One region of the Paenibacillus sp. FSL R5-0928 genome, then DNA from elsewhere that is predicted to be linked to it. Evidence: a T-box and tRNA genes for the amino acid it is inferred to sense, from the RefSeq annotation. Region 1 holds a T-box; the other holds one or more tRNA genes.
The links. A T-box is a leader RNA that pairs with one kind of tRNA and senses whether it is charged. The one in region 1 lies ahead of argS (arginine--tRNA ligase), so its partner is inferred to be a tRNA-Arg.
Positions count from the first base shown of each region.

Region 2: it has a tRNA-Arg gene. The T-box ahead of argS (arginine--tRNA ligase) is inferred to sense a tRNA for this amino acid. The anticodon was not compared.

Region 1 covers NZ_CP150225.1:5,785,196-5,788,360, reverse strand. Annotated here, with positions in the region: gene argS (arginine--tRNA ligase) at 1-1,656, opposite strand, end outside; T-box leader at 1,697-1,915, opposite strand; gene MKZ16_RS26195 (hypothetical protein) at 2,188-2,541, shown strand; gene MKZ16_RS26190 (hypothetical protein) at 3,035-3,165, shown strand, end outside.
Region 2 covers NZ_CP150225.1:184,513-187,677, forward strand. Annotated here, with positions in the region: gene MKZ16_RS00900 (GDSL-type esterase/lipase family protein) at 1-227, shown strand, start outside; gene clpP (ATP-dependent Clp endopeptidase proteolytic subunit ClpP) at 317-913, opposite strand; tRNA gene MKZ16_RS00910 (tRNA-Arg) at 1,107-1,181, opposite strand; gene MKZ16_RS00915 (sugar-binding domain-containing protein) at 1,450-2,502, shown strand; gene gap (type I glyceraldehyde-3-phosphate dehydrogenase) at 2,616-3,165, shown strand, end outside.

The sequences.
Region 1 (3,165 bases):
TAATATCTCCGGCCAGAGGCTTAGCTGTCTTAGCAGCGCAAGCTCTGCTTTTTCCAATTTGGAAGGGAACTGAAGCTGTGCGGCAGCTGTAAGGATTGGGATCGTAGCTTTACTCAAAACGCTTGTCGCACGCGCAAAAGTATACATCAGATAAACTCCGGTATTGCCGGATATTTCGGTAGCCTGTTTGAAATCAAACACGATTTCCGTTCCTAAATTAAACCGTAGCAGATAGTAGCGAATCGCAGCAGTGGCAATCATTCGGCTGGAGAGGCCGTCTTTATCGGAACGTGAGTGTTCGATGTTCTGTTCCATGAGTTCCACCAGATCGCTTACCTTAATCCCGATTCCCTGTCGTCCGGACATAGCATAAGAAGATTTGCCTTCTGAAATATCTATACCCAGCTCGGCAGCCGAGGCGGGACTAAGAGATACAACACCATAACTCACATGATGGAGTTTGTCTGCTTGCTCGTTATAACCTAGTGCCCCTAAGGCTTGCTTAACCATCTGTTGTGGATATTCCTGTCTGTAATCAATCACATTGATGACTCTGTCCGCCTGCCCATAAGACTCTTGGGTTCCAGTTAATCCTGTTGTCCATAAACCGGACGAGAATTCGCTATAGGAGAAATCTTTGGTTAAAAGACCAAATTTCCAGAGATGATAGGCAATATCTTTGGCTGTATACGTTAAAATCCCATTCGAACGCACCAGCACCTTATCGAGATGATGCTCCTCTGAATCCGCTCCAATGTTAGCCTCTGTTCCTTGCTTCAGCACCCAGCAGCCTGCGAGTTTACCTTCAGTCTCTTGTACAAAAACGGCTGTCTGCTTCAGTAGCTCAGCTGCGGCTGCCCAAAATCCCTCTTTTAAAATACTGCTCTCCCATACCAGCAAATCATAATAAATCCCAAAATGTTTCATTTCCTCTACATGCTCTCTAACGATACGTTCAGCTACAAGGTTGCCCAGCCAGGCTTCATTGCCGCCACCTTGTTCAAGGGAGTGCAGTATATCTGTGCGCTTGTGTGTCATCTCAGGGTTCAGCGCATATTCTTTGTTCACTTTGGCATAAAGATCCCAGCAAAAATCACCGAAACGTTGATGTTCCCCTTCTAAAGGTATATTTAATAATCCAACAACTGTATCCGCCAGCTGATTGCCGAGATCATCAATGTAGTTATGGACCTCTACGTTATACCCAGTTCTTTTCATAATTCTGACTAGAGTATCGCCAATACAGGCGTTTCTTAGATGACCTACATGAGCGGCTTTGTTGGGGTTGATAGAAGTGTGCTCGATGATGACTTTTTCCCCAGTGCTGGCAGGCAGTTCAAAGGAATGTTCAGCCCAGCTTTGCCAATTCATATACAAATTGATAAATCCGGGAGCAGCGACTTCAACTTTTTGCAATAGACCGGCGAAACGCCCTTTGAATTGAAGTTCTGCTTTCACTAATTCTGCTATGACCATTGGGGATTTACGTAGAGTTTTGGCTAGCTGCATAGCGATATTACATGAATAATCACCATGTTCTAGATTTGCTGGCTGTTCGATCAGAATGGCAATGTCCTCTGGATAGTCAGCTCCTAAAGTATTGAATACACGGTGTACACTGTGCTTGATTCCGTCTTTGATGATTTGATCTAACATGGTATACCCTCCTTTGAAAATACAAAAAAGCCCTCGTCTCAAAAGAGACGAGGGCTTTAGCGCTCGCGGTACCACTCTCGTTGCTGAACAAGTTGTTCAGCCACCTTACGGGATAACGGCCTTCAGCCGGGACTTCCTACTAAGGTTCAGAAGTCCATCTCACGGGTGCGCTTCATTAAAGGGATCTGTACCGGCTTACACTCTCCCGGCTCGCTGAGGACTAGATCTCGTTAACTACTCTCCCGCTCATCGATGCTTGAATAATTTTTATCAGTATAACTAATATTTCGAAAAAAGCAAGGGTGGTGGAGCTAATCCCAATTTCCTTGAGCATCTTGCAGGGATTTAGAAGTCTCAAAAACTATCAAATCATAGCTAAATCAATATAAAATTTTTGGGCATTCAAACAATCAAATGAAACCAATCATTAATACAATACAAGGGGAATTATTAACCTTTTCCCAATTTTAAATTTTGTATTTTTTTAATCTGAATTTTTGAAAAATACTTAATAAAGGAGGGAATAGCTCAATGGCAGTATTATCAACAGGACCCATTGCAAATGATCCTGTTAGTGGTGTCAGAACAATTAAAACGGTTATTATCAAAATTGTAAACCGTGATTCTATCAATTTTTCTTCTGTTCATATTCAAGGTTACAAATTAAACAGTCTCAGAACACTCTACGTACTAGAAGAAATATCTATTGCACCCAATGAAGTTATTACGAGAAATTTTGGAGCAGACTTTGATGCATATGAATTCGTGTTCACCACAGACGGTTTTGCTGAAATAAGCACTGAGATTTCAGTTTGGGGGAGAAACGAAAGTGGTGCAATTATCGATGTTCAACGAGTTGTTGCAGAGGAGCAGTCAGAAACATAAATTCAACATATATGCAGGGTAATAACCACATTCTTAATAGATAGTTGAAACATATTATAAAAAAGAGCAGTTTAACAAGAAATCTTGATTAACTGTATTTTCCAGAAAGGAGGGAGTGCCGTAATGGCAGTACTATCAACAGGACCTATTGCTAATGATCCGGTTAGTGGTGTTAGGTCCACTCAAACCGTGTTAATCAAACTGGATAATCGTGATCCTGTAAATTTTTCTAATGTTGTTATCGAGGGCTTTCATTTAAATGGTACCAGAATATTATATGTACAAGAATTAGTAACCATAGGTCCTAATGAAGTATTATCTAGAAGCTATTTCGCTAATTTCGATGCAATAGAGTTTGTCTTTACCATAAGTGGACCAGCTGAGAATGAAACACAAATTTCTGTATGGGGTAAAAATGCTGCTGGGGAATTCGTGCCTGCCCATCGATTAGTCTCTGATGAACTTTTAGGAACCGAGATCGCAGGCCCTCAGGGTGATACTGGACCGCAAGGAGACCAAGGACCTCAAGGGCCTCAAGGGGACCAAGGACCGCAAGGTGATCAAGGACCTCAAGGCGTACAAGGACCGCAAGGTGATCAAGGGCCGCAAGGTGTTCAAGGCCCT
Region 2 (3,165 bases), 1.6 Mb from region 1:
TATATAATCCCTATCCTCAGGTGGTTGGTGCGACAGAGTGGGTCAGACAGTTTAATCAATACGCAGCACAGTACAGCAGCCGAGTATGTGGATTTGCTTCGATTTACAGTGAGTTCGCAGGAAATGAGAGAGGGTTGTTATCCATTGATCATTTGCATCCGAATGGCCGGGGTTATCGCGTAATTGCCGAGAAGCTGGATGCACTAGGTTATGGAGGGCTGAATTGATTGGATTTAGGTCTTCTATAAAATATAAAGAGGCTGTGCCCTATCCGTTATGGTTAGGGCACAGCCTCTTTATATTTTTACTTTATAGCTTACACACCGCTAGGCAATGTCTTCTCGATTACTTTATCTACGATACCGTATTCAGCCGCGTCTGCAGCAGTCATGAAGTAGTCGCGATCTGTATCCTTCTCAATACGTTCTAGAGGTTGACCCGTACGTTCTGCTAGAATACGGTTCAGCTTATCGCGCAATTTGAGGATGCGGCGGGCACGGATTTCAATGTCCGTTGCTTGACCTTGAGCACCACCCAGAGGCTGGTGGATCATGATCTCGCTGTTAGGCAGTGCGAAACGTTTGCCTTTCGCGCCAGCGTTTAGCAGGAAAGCTCCCATGGAAGCTGCCATACCCACACAGATGGTGGAAACGTCTGGTTTAATGTACTGCATTGTATCAAAAATAGCCATACCTGCAGTAATGGAACCGCCTGGGCTATTCACGTAAAGGTGAATGTCCTTGTCAGGATCTTCGGCAGCCAAGAACAGCATTTGTGCGATGATAGAATTGGCTACCACGTCATTAACCTCCGTTCCAAGGAAAATGATGCGGTCCTTCAGCAGGCGGGAATAGATGTCATAAGCGCGCTCGCCGCGGTTGCTCTGTTCTACTACCATAGGAATATAACTCACGTGGAAAACCTCCTTGATATTGGTTCTTCAAATGTATTCATTTTTACTCTTGCCGTATTACCCACATGATAAACAAATTCAAACAAAAAGTCAAAGAAAGTCAAACTTATATTCGAAAAAAAGAGCCGACAAGCGGCTCTTTGGTTAAGTAGTAGTATAGGCACTACTAAATTATGTGCAAAAATGAAATTAATGGCGCGCCCGCCAAGAATCGAACTTGGATCTCAGGCTTCGGAGGCCTACGTCATATCCATTGGACCACGGGCGCAACAAAAATGATTATAATACAATTTTTACACAATTGCAATGTAATATTAATACTGGACAAGCGCTCTAGGGGCAGGCATCGGGCGCTATATCTTTTTCTGACCTTATTAATGTATAAGAAGACAAGTGCTTGAGAATTCTACTCTCGGAAGACTTGCGCTTCGAGCAATATTTGGTTAGAATATGGGTGGGACTTAAAAAGTTTACCCGGGACGTTTTGAGACCATGAACAAGGGAATAGAGGAAGACGAAGTTGCAGGAGTGAAAGTATGCGTAATTTATTAGATATCCAAAAGCAGCTTCTGCCTGATCTCATGGAAACCCTTAAGAGACGGTACACGATTCTTCATCAGATCATGCTGTCCGATATTATTGGGCGCAGAACGCTAGCCGCTTCGCTAGATATGACTGAGCGGGTACTGCGTGCCGAGACGGATCTTCTGAAATCGCAAGGGCTTATTGAGATCGAGAGTGTTGGCATGCGCATTAGCGCTGCTGGACGTAGACTGCTTGATTTGCTAGAGCCGGTTGTTAAGAGCCTATTTGGTCTGGATGAGCTGGAAGAGAAAATTCGAGCAACGTATGGTCTGGATAAAGTTATTGTAGTACCGGGTGATTGTGAGTCATCGCCGTTCACCAAACGAGAGCTTGGCCGGGCGGGTGCGAAAGCGCTGCTGAGTATACTTCGCGCAGATGATACAGTTGCCGTCACAGGTGGATCGACGCTTGCCGATATGGCTGATCAACTGACACCGCCGTTGTCCCTTTCCTATAAGAACGCTTGGTTTGTTCCGGCGCGTGGAGGATTAGGAGAGAGTATGGAGATTCAAGCCAACACGATTGCCTCAACAATGGCAAAGCGGGTTGGAGCCAACTACCGGTTGTTGCATGTCCCTGATTTGCTTAGTGGGGATGCATACCAATCGCTGGCACTTGACTCTAATATTGGAGAGATTGTACAAACCATCCGCAGTTCGCGTATTATTGTACATGGGATTGGGGATGCCATTGAAATGACCCGCCGCCGCAAACTGGACGAGGCTACAGTCTCGGAAATCCAGGGTGAAGGGGCAGTGGCCGAATCTTTTGGCTATTATTTCAATGAAGAGGGTCAGGTTGTCCATACCATGCTTACGATGGGTCTACGTCTAGAAGATATTATTCGGACAGAGAAAGTCATCGGTATTGCAGGAGGCAAACCCAAGGCCAAAGCCATTCATGCCATGCTGCGTTTCGGGCAGGAGAATATTCTCGTCACGGACGAGGCTGCCGCAGTAGAAATAGGCAAGGAAATTGACAATCAACTACAGCTATCTTCGTAGTTTTTAGATTGCAGGCAATAACATACTTCTTGCATCATACTTAACATTGTTGTCATGACAGACCTCACCGTCTGTTTTGAATAAATAAAACGAATTCTAGGAGGAACTATTCAATGAGTGTAAAAGTTGGAATTAACGGTTTTGGACGTATTGGACGCCTTGCTTTCCGCCGTATTCAAAATGTAGAAGGTATCGAAGTGGTAGCAATCAACGATTTGACTGACGCTAAGATGCTTGCTCATTTGCTTAAATATGATACAACTCAAGGTAAATTCCAAGGTGATGTTGAAGTGCATGATGGCTTCTTCAAAGTCAATGGTAAAGAAGTTAAGGTTCTTGCTAACCGCAACCCTGAAGAATTGCCATGGGGCGACCTAGGCGTTGATATCGTACTTGAGTGCACAGGTTTCTTCACAACTAAAGAAGCAGCTGAAAAACACTTGAAAGGTGGAGCTAAGAAAGTAGTTATCTCCGCTCCAGCTACTGGCGACATGAAAACTGTCGTTTACAACGTTAACGATGACATTCTTGATGGTACTGAGACTGTTATTTCCGGCGCATCTTGCACAACTAACTGCCTAGCTCCAATGGCAAAAGTACTGAACGACAAGTTCGGTATCGTTGAAGGCTTGATGACTACAATTCATGCTTACACTGGCGACC